3 regions of the Stenotrophomonas sp. 86156_Sma genome follow, and region 1 is predicted to be linked to each of the others. Evidence: predicted binding sites of a transcription regulator. Region 1 holds the regulator's gene; each other region holds the start of a gene.

What was found. Region 1 encodes FliA, which starts transcription of late flagellar genes. Its sites were predicted from a motif close to TAAAGTTTNNCNNNCNNNGGCCGATAA; they were not measured.
Region 2: the regulator FliA is predicted to act here: its motif matches at 1,871-1,897, upstream of ACZK33_RS06865 (methyl-accepting chemotaxis protein).
Region 3: the regulator FliA is predicted to act here: its motif matches at 1,872-1,898, upstream of ACZK33_RS20550 (methyl-accepting chemotaxis protein).

What each region holds. Positions count from the first base shown of each region.
Region 1 is NZ_CM151157.1:2,391,959-2,395,229, forward strand. It holds gene ACZK33_RS11185 (chemotaxis protein CheA) at 1-281, opposite strand, end outside; gene ACZK33_RS11190 (protein phosphatase CheZ) at 284-889, opposite strand; gene cheY (chemotaxis response regulator CheY) at 889-1,281, opposite strand; gene ACZK33_RS11200 (RNA polymerase sigma factor FliA) at 1,339-2,082, opposite strand; gene ACZK33_RS11205 (MinD/ParA family ATP-binding protein) at 2,079-2,966, opposite strand; gene flhF (flagellar biosynthesis GTPase FlhF) at 2,953-3,271, opposite strand, start outside.
Region 2 is NZ_CM151157.1:1,468,390-1,471,660, forward strand. It holds gene ACZK33_RS06850 (O-antigen ligase family protein) at 1-235, shown strand, start outside; gene ACZK33_RS06855 (glycosyltransferase) at 235-1,227, shown strand; gene ACZK33_RS06860 (barstar family protein) at 1,256-1,648, opposite strand; gene ACZK33_RS06865 (methyl-accepting chemotaxis protein) at 1,929-3,271, shown strand, end outside.
Region 3 is NZ_CM151157.1:4,442,586-4,445,856, reverse strand. It holds gene ACZK33_RS20560 (S41 family peptidase) at 1-814, shown strand, start outside; gene ACZK33_RS20555 (NAD-dependent epimerase/dehydratase family protein) at 913-1,806, shown strand; gene ACZK33_RS20550 (methyl-accepting chemotaxis protein) at 2,017-3,271, shown strand, end outside.

The sequences.
Region 1 (3,271 bases):
GATTGCTGGGCCGCGTCGAAGTGGTGGGCCTGCAGCACGGCCTGGCCGGCACGTGCGGCGCCCAGCGCCTCTTCAGCGGCATGGCACAGCTCGACCATGGCGGTGACGCCGAGGAAGCCGGCGCCGCCCTTGAGCGTGTGGTAGCCGCGGAACACCGCGTTGAGCTGGTCGCTGTCCTGCGGTGCCTGCTCCAGCGACACCAGCTGTTCGCCGAGGCGATCCAGGATCTCCTGCGCCTCGATGATGAAATCGGCAGTGATGTCGTCGGATACCGCGCTCATGCTTACAGCCCCAGATCCGACAACAGGTCGTCGGCGTCGTTCTGCGAGACCGCGTGGCGGTCCAGTCCCTTCAGTGCCGGCCCGGCCAGTTCCGGGTCGGTGCGATGCTGTTCCGGCGGCAGGCCGAGCGCGCCGAAGCCTTCGTGCACGCGGCGGACGATGCCGACCACGCGACGGATGATCTGCCCGGTCAGGTCCTGGTAGCTCTGGGTCAGGGCGATCTCGGTCAGGTTGTGGCGGATGCGCTCGAGCTGCGCGTCCTGGCCCGGCTGCAGGCCTTCGGCGCGCAGCTGTTCGGTCAGGCTGCGGCATTCCTCGGCCAGGTCCAGGGTGCGGTGCGTCGCCTGTTCGGTCATCGCCACCACGTGGTCCAGTCGCGCGCAGGCGTCGTCCAGTTCGCCGGCTTCGCTCGGCACGGTCGGCAGTTCGCCCAGCGCCTGTCCCAGCTCGCGGGCCAGCCGCGAGAGGCCGCTCATCATCGGCTGCGTGCGCAGCGCGACCAGCCCGTCGATGCGCTGCCGCCAGGCGGCCTCGTCACCGGATTCGAGCGCGTCCAGGGCCTCCTGCAGGCGCAGGGCGAGGGCGTTCTTGTCGACCGTGGTATCCATCAGGCGCTGGCCGCCAGGCGTTCGAAGATCTTGCCGAGCTTCTCTTCCAGCGTCTGCGCGGTGAACGGCTTGATGATGTAGCCGTTCACGCCGCTCTGGGCAGCTTCGATGATCTGCTCGCGCTTGGCTTCTGCCGTGACCATCAGCACCGGCAGGGTCTTCAGCTTGGCATCGGCACGGATGGCCTTGAGCAGCTCGATGCCGGTCATCACCGGCATGTTCCAGTCGGTGACCACGAAATCGAACGGCTGGCTCTGCAGCAGCGACAGCGCGGCATGCCCGTCCTCGGCTTCGGCGGTATTGGTGAAGCCCAGATCGCCCAGCAGGTTCTTGACGATTCGACGCATGGTCGAGAAGTCGTCGACGATCAGGATGCGCATGTTCTTGTTCAAAGCAGAATTCCTTTGTTGTTCATTCCGGATGGCCGGGGGCAGCCGCCTCGGGGATGTTCATTCTTCGAGGCCTGCGTCGGCAGCCTCGAACAGCTTCAGCCGGCCACGCAGGCGCAGTACCGCCTGGCCGTGGATCTGGCAGACCCGCGACTCGCTCACGCCGAGCACCGCGCCGATCTCCTTCAGGTTCAGTTCCTGCTCGTAGTACAGCGAGAGCACCAGTTGTTCGCGCTCGGGCAGGTGGCCGATGGCCTTGCCCAGCTCGCGACCGAACTCGCCGCGCTCCAGTACCTGCTGCGGTGTCGGCCCGCCCTGGGCGACGGTGTCCAGCTCGCCCTGGTCCTCGATGCGCGATTCCAGGCTCAGCACCTGGCCACGTGCAGCGTCTTCCATCAGCCGCAGGTACTCGGGCAGCGGCATCTCCATCGCGGCGGCCACTTCAGTGGCGCTGGCGGCACGGCCACTGCTCTGTTCCAGGCGGCGGATGGTGGCGGCGGCATCACGTGCACGGCGGTGCACCGAACGCGGGACCCAGTCACCACGGCGGATCTCGTCGATCATCGAACCACGGATGCGGATCGAGGCGTAGGTCTCGAAAGAAGCACCCTGGTCGGCGTCATAGCTGCGCGAGGCTTCGATCAGTCCCATCATGCCGGCCTGGATCAGGTCGTCGACCTCGACGCTGGCCGGCAGGCGCGCGGCCAGGTGGTGGGCGATGCGCCGCACCAGGTCCGAATGCTGGGCGATGACTTCGTTCGCCGCCGAGCGCTGCACTTCCCTGTACTGGGCTGCGCCTTTCATGCCGTCACCCCACGCTGCTTGAGGATGCGTTCGAGGAAGAACTCGACGCCGCCACGCGGTTCGGTCGGCGCCTGCCAGCGCGCGGTACGGCGCGCGATCTCGGTGATCGCCAGCGCCGCCGGGCTGGACGGATAGGCCTTCACCACCGGCTGCTGGCGCTGCACCGACAGGCGCAGCCAGTCATCCTGCGGCACGCAGCCGAGGTAGTTCAGCGAGACATCGGCAAGGAACTTCTCGCAGACGCGGGTCAGCTTTTCGTACAGCACGCGGCCCTCGTTCGGGTCGCGCACCATGTTGGCCACCACCTGGATGCGGTCCACGCCGCGCTCGCGCGACAGCACCTTGATCAGTGCGTAGGCGTCGGTGATCGAGGCCGGCTCGTCACAGACCACCACCACGGTGTCCTGTGCGGCCTGGCAGAAGGTCAGCACGCCATCGGTGATGCCCGCGGCAGTGTCCACCACCATGATGTCCAGCTCGCGCTCCAGTTCGGAGAACACGTTGACCAGGCCAACGTGCTCGGCCGGGGCCAGCTCGGCCATGTGGCGGCGGCCGGATGCGGCCGGGACCACCAGCACGCCGTTCGGGCCTTCGACGATGACGTCATCCAGCGTGCAGCGGCCGGCGACCAAGTCGGCCAGCGTAAAGGTGGGGTTCAGCCCCAGGATCACGTCGATGTTGGCCAGGCCGAGGTCGGCGTCCAGCAGCAGCGTGCGCTTGCCCATGCCAGCCAGTGCCACGGCCAGGTTGGCCGACACATTCGTCTTGCCCACGCCGCCCTTGCCGCCAGTGACCGCAATGGTGCGCACAGGGCCGAGCGGCTCGCTGCGGGTGGCCGACAGCGGGAAGGTCTTGGTCAGCTTGGCGTACTCACGCGACGGCATGGTTCAACTCCGGGTTGCAGGGCATATCGGCCGCGCGGCGCAAATCTTCAAGGCGAAGTACAAGATTGGCTGCACTGGCCCGGTGCAGGTCCTCCGGGACGTCCTGGCCATCGGTCACCCAGGTGATCGGCAAGGCATGATCCACGGCCACCGACAGGGCGTTGCCGAAGCGGCCGGTCTCGTCCAGCTTGCTCAGTACCAGGCCCTGCAGGTTGGCCGCGCCGAAGCGGCGGACCACCTCGTCCATGTCGCCGAAGCTGGTGTTGGCCGGCAGCACCAGCAGGGTGCGGACCTGGCGGGCGGCA
Region 2 (3,271 bases), 920 kb from region 1:
CTTCATCCTGCCCGGCATTCATTTCGTGCGACGTCTCGGCCACGCCGACGACATCACCGCGATGATCGCCACCGCCGGACTTGCCGTGGTCATCGTCTATGCGCTGTCGGCGTTCACGGACAACGTGTTCTACCGGGCGATGCCGCATTCGTTCTATTTCTACCTGGTGCTGGGCTTCATGCTGGCGACCGCCTTGCCTGCGCGCGACCTGCGCCGGCCAGGGAGTCCCTCCTGATGGCGCATATCCACCTGCTGGCCGCCGACAACCAGCGTGGCCTGTCCCATGACATCCAGGTGATCGAGCGCTCGTTGCAGCAGCTCGGGCACACGGTGACGGTCAGCCGTCTGGACGCGGTGCGCAATGGGGGGGCCTGGAAGCTCCGCGGGATGCGCCTGCGCAGGCTGCTGGCCTCGTGGCTGAGCCTGGGGCGCACGCCGGCCCGGTTCGACATCAACATCTCGCTGGAGCATGTCCGGCCGGCAAGCTTCGGACTGGCCGAGGTCAATCTGTTGATTCCGAATCCGGAATGGGTGTCCGCACGCAGCCTGCGGATCCTGCCGCGGTTCGATGCGTTGTTGACCAAGACCGAAGACGCCACGCGCATCTTCAATGCGCTGGGCATGCGCGCGCTGGAAGTCGGTTTCTGCAGCCGTGACCGCTACGACCCGGCGGTGCCGCGCAGACCGCGCAGCTTCCTGCATGCAGCTGGTACCAGTCGCATGAAGGGCACGGCAACGCTGGTCGAGGTCTGGAAGCGCCATCCGGAGTGGCCCTTGCTGACCATCCTGCGCGGCGGCCCTTCGGACGAAGATGAGGGCGGGGCCGCGAACCTGCGGATCGTCCGCGAGCGCCTGCCCGACCAGGAGGTGCAGCGCCTGCAGAACGAACATGCGTTCCACCTGTGCCTGTCGCAGACCGAAGGCTGGGGCCATTACCTGGTGGAAGCGATGAGCTGCGGGGCGGTGGTGATCACCTGCGATGGCGCGCCGATGAACCAGATGATCGACGACAGCCGCGGCATCCTGGTTGCCGCGCACGAGGGCGCGCCCTGCCATCTGTCCAGGACCTGGCATGTGGATGAGAAGGCGCTGGAACAGGCCGTCGAGCGTGCGCTGGCGATGGACGAGGCCGAGTGGACCCGGCTGGGCGCCAATGCACGCGCATGGCACCTGGCCAGCGAAGTGGCGTTCCCACGCCGGCTGGGCGAGGCCCTGGCCAAGCTTTGAGTTGATGCGGCTGGTTGCTGCAGAGTGCTCAGCCTGGCACCAGGGTGATCTGCGGATGGCTGCCGAAGATCTCCATGACGATCTCGAAGTAGGTCTGTCCCTGGCCAAGTGACAGTGCCGTCAACTGAGCGTGGATGGCCGGACCGTTGAACCTGCCGCCCTGATCGAGTTTCGACTGCAGCCAGGCGCGCGTCGTCTCGCGGCCCAGTGCCTCGCGGCTGTGGGCGATGTCGCGCCACACCACCGTGGCGGTGGCATGACCGGCGAGCGCGCCGTAGCCCCCGTGCAGCAGGTCATCAAGCGCGTCCAGGCTTGCGCCCAGCTGCCAGTCTTCGTCGGCCATGAATACACGATTGATTTCCACGTAGAGGCTGGCGATGTCGTTGATGGACGCGCCTTCGATGTGCAGGATCCGTGTCATCTGCAGACTGTAGCCCTCCGGGGCGACGGTTGTGTCCGGCGCAGATAATCCGGGCCGCCCTGGATGGGGCGGCGTTATTATGGTGTTAATCCTGCGTGATTTTCATCGGGCGCTGGCGTGTCAGCGCTATTCGATAAGGATATGGCGCCATTATCGGTCGCCGCATTTTCTGACTTCCTGCACAGTTCCATATATTTGGATCGGTCCATATATAAAGTCCCGTAAAGTTTCCCTCCGCTGCGCCGCCATCGAACGTACGGCCACGATCAAGGGAATTGAGATGCTTGCCTTACGTAATCTCCGTGTGGGATCCCGGCTTGGCGCCGGCTTCGGTCTGCTGCTGCTGTTCATCATGGCCATCGTCGGCCTGGTGCTGTATGGGAATCAGCTGAAATCCGCCCAGTTCGAGAAAGTGGTGGACGTCAACATGGTGAAGATGCGCCTGTTGAATGACATGCTTGATACCAACAACGCGGTGCTGATGCATCGTCGCCTGATGGTGATCAAGCGGGGTGACGAGTTCGACAAGGATTACCAACGTGCCCAGGAGTTGTCGCGGACCTATGACGGTATCTGGGCCAAGTACATCAAGATTCCGCGTGACGCTACCGGCGATACCCTGGTCGCGCGCATCGAGGCGGCCCGCAAGGCCACCGATGCATCAACCCAGCAATTGCATGAGCGCATGAAGGCGGGGGATTTCGATGGTGCAGCGAAGGAGCTGCTGGCCGAGCACGGATTGGCAACGGCCTGGAATGAATCCATTTCGGCCCTGCTGCGCCACCAGGAAACACTGACCGAACGCAGCCGCGAAGAGTACCGCGCAACCGAATCGTGGACCGGCACGCTGTCGATCGCGTTCGGGGCACTGAGCCTGTTGCTGGGGACATTGGCGGCCTGGGCGATCACCCGCAGCCTGACCCGCCCGCTGGAAGGAGCGGTGAAGCTGGCCGACGGCATCGCCAGTGGCCGCCTGGACAGCAGCATCGACGCCACCGGCAACGACGAGGTGACCCAGCTGCTGAAGTCGATGCAGCGCATGCAGGCACAGCTGCAGTCGGTGATGGCGGCACAGGGCGAGCTGGCCCGCCAGCACGATGCCGGCAGCCTCAGCTACCGCATGGACGAGAGCGCGTTCCCCGGTGACTACGGGCGCATGGTGCATGAGACCAATGCGCTGGTTGGATCGCACGTGCAGGTACAGAACCGGCTGATCGAGGTGATGAAACACTACGCACGCGGCGATCTGTCGGTGGACATGGACCCGCTGCCCGGCGAGAAGGCGGCGATCACCCAGGCGATGGACGAAACCAAGTCCAGCCTGTCGGCGATCAACAGCGAGATCCGCCGGTTGGCGACAGCGGCTGCGGCAGGCGACTTCAGCCTGCGCGGCGACGAAGATCGCTTCGCCTATGATTTCCGCGACATGGTGGCCGGGCTCAACCGCCTGATGCAGACCACCGACGAGAACCTGGTGCAGGTGTCGACCCTGCTGCAGGCCATCTCGCGCGGCGACCTGACCGTGCGCATGCAGGGTGATTTCCATGGCGTGTTCGCGCGCATGCGTGATGACTGCAACGCCACGGTCGACCAGCTCAAGCAGATCGTCGGCCGCATCCAGTC
Region 3 (3,271 bases), 2.1 Mb from region 1:
CCTGGACGTGGCCGAAGGCGCGCACATTGCCGAGGCCGTTCGCGGCTGGTCCACCCAGCAGCGCTATGTGGACAGCTGCGCGGACCCCAAGGCGTTCAGCGCACGCTTGAACCAGGATCTGGACGTGTTCGATGGCCACTTCCATGTCGAGCGGGTGGATGCCCGCGCCGGCCAGGACGACTGGCTGATGGCCTGGCGCGCGGATGCGCGCAGCAATGCTGCGGGCGTGCGCGAGGTGCGGGTGCTGGAAGGCAACATCGGTTACCTGCGCCTGAGCACCTTCTATCCGCTCGATCTGGCCCGGCCGAAGCTGGCCGCTGCCTTCACCCTGCTGGCCGACACCGATGGCCTGGTGCTGGACCTGCGCCAGAACGGTGGTGGCGATGACGGCAGTGCGGACCTGCTGGTGCGGACCCTGCTGGCGGCGGAGATCACCCAGGTGCAGTCACTGCAACGCCGTGGCCAGCGCCGTCCGGTACCGTTGCCACCGGCGAGCCTGGGGCTGTACCTGAAGCCGCTGGTGGTGCTGATCGACCGCCGCACCGGGTCGGCCGCCGAATTCGTCGCGTACTCGCTGCAGGCGCAGGGGCGGGCACGTGTCGTTGGTAGTCGAAGTGGCGGTGCGGCACATATGTTCGATGATCCTGTGCTGCTGCCGGATGGCTATCAGATCAGCATTCCCGACCGGCAGCCGATCAACCTCCGTACCGGAACCAACTGGGAACGCACCGGCGTCACGCCTGATGCAGCAGGCGGTGACGATCCGCTGTTCGTCGCCCGGCAGCTGCTCGCCCGATCGGCATCGCCAGAATGAACGCACAATTGCAACCGCGCCCTATCGCAGACGACATGCAGCGTGCCTAGAATCGATGCATCCCGGTAGTTCCCGGGCGCTTCGAGTGAATGGACTCAATGAAGATTCTGTTGACCGGCAGTTCCGGGCGGATCGGGCGTGCGATCTTCGGCGCGCTGGCGGCGGCCCACGAAGTGGTGGGGCTGGATCGCAGCCCATTCGCCACCACCCGCATCATTGCCGATGTCACCGATCGTCAGGCCGTGAAGCGGGCAGTGCAGGGCGTCGACGCGGTGATCCATACCGCCGCCCTGCACGCACCCCATGTCGGCCTGGTGCCGGATGCGGTATTCCAGCAGATCAATGTGGAGGCGACCGCACACCTGTTGCAGGCTGCCCGCGAGGCCGGTGCACGCCGCTTCGTGCTGACCAGCACCACGGCGCTGTATGGCCATGCGGTGGTGGCGGGCGGTTGCCGCTGGATCGATGAAGATACCGAGCCGCTGCCACGCACCATCTACCATCGCAGCAAGCTGCAGGCCGAGGCGTTGGCTGAAGCCGCTGCGGCGCCGGGCTTCAGCGTGCGCGTGCTGCGCATGGCCCGCTGTTTCCCCGAGCCACCGGAGCGGATGGCGATGTTCCGCCTGCACCGCGGCATCGACGCGCGCGACGTGGCCAGCGCACATGCCGCGCTGCTGCACGATGAGGGCGCTGCCTTCGCACGCTACATTGCCTGCGCACCGACGCCGTTCCTGCGCGAGGATTGCCTGGAACTGGCGACCCAGCCGCGCAGGGTGCTGGCCCGCCGCGCCCCGCAGTTGCTGGCCGAGTTCGAGCGCCGTGGCTGGCCGCTGCCGCTGAGCATTGACCGCGTCTACGACAGTGCACTGATGCGCAGCACACTGGGCTGGCAGCCGCGCTTCGGCCCGGACGACGTGCTGCAGCAGTACGCGGTTGGCAGCATCGAGGTGCTGCCGCGGGCGGAATGGATCAAGGACCGCGTGGCCGAATAGGGCGGCAGCCGGGCGGGTTCCTGACCCGACCCTGAGCAGGTTCAGGAATGTGCAGATGGACCGCCTCAACCTCGTTCGCAGGCGGCCGCTAACCCGGTGCGCTTCCAGCGCCGGGCGTGTCCCGGCGGCCGGTGGCCTGCGCGACGGATCGCGCACCTGCGCGGTGCCCTCGCGGTGCCGGTCGTCCTGAACTGCCTTGCGGATCCTTCCATGCCTTCTCCCCGTTCCGCCGCTGCCCGCCGCCCGGGCAGCATCGCCCACAAGCTGATGCTGGGCACCGCTGCGATCGCGCTGCTGTGCTTCGGCCTGACTGCGTTCCTGATCTACCGCCAGGCCAGCGCCAGCCTGATCGACGCCTCGCGCCAGACCATGGCCAGCGAAGCCACCGCCGAAGCCCGCCAGGTCGCGGCCGATCTGGGCACCGCCTTTGCCAGCAACGACGCCATGGTCGAGGCCGTGCTCGCCCAGCGCGCGCGCGGCGATGTTCCGGACCGTGCCAGCCTGGCTGCCGTGCTGGGAGAGCAGCTGCGCACCCACCCCGAGTGGCTGGGCAAGAGCACCATGTGGGAGGCCGACGCCTTCGATGGCAAGGATGCCGAGTTCGTCAACACCGAAGCGCACGATGCCACCGGTCGTTACATGAGCTACTGGGCCTGGCACGATGGCAAGCCGCAGCAGTCGACGATGACCGACTACACCGAGACGGCCAGTGGCTCCGGTGACTGGTACATGGTGCCCAGCCGCGACAAGCTGGCGAAGGTAAGCGAGCCCTACGCCTACGACATCGGTGGCCAGCAGGTGCTGATGAGCACGCTGAGCACGCCGATCATCGAAAACGGCCGGTTCCTCGGTGTATTCACTGTGGACTTCTCGCTGGCGGCGCTGCAGAAGCACCTGGCCACGCTGAAGCCGATGGGCGCCGGGCGCGTCGAACTGCTCTCGCCGAATGGCGTGGTGCTGGCCTCGGCCAATGCCGCCGAAATCGGCAAGCCGCGTGGCGACGCATTGACCCGCAGCATGCTGGCAGACATCGCCGCCGACCGCCGGTTCGAAGCCTTCACTCCGGATGCCGCCGGCAACGTGCGCGTATACGTGCCGCTGCGTGTGGGCGATGCGCCGCAGCGCTTTGCACTGGGTGTGGTGATGCCGCACGCGGTGATCGTGGCCGAGGCGCGCCAGCTGCTGTGGCTGACCCTGCTGGTTGGTGTGGTGGCCGCGCTGACGCTGAGTGCCGGTGTCTATGTGCTGCTGCGCCGGTTGGCGATCCGCCCACTGGCCGAAGCCGTGCGCGTGGCCGGCGACGTCGCCGCGGGCAAGCTGGACAGCACCCTGCCGGCACGCAGCAACGACGAAGTGGGCCGCCTGCTGGACGCGATGCAGGGCATGCGGGGGCAGCTGCAGTCGGTGATGGCGGCGCAGGCGGAAATGGCGCGTCGCCATGACGCCGGTGAAATCAGCTACCGCA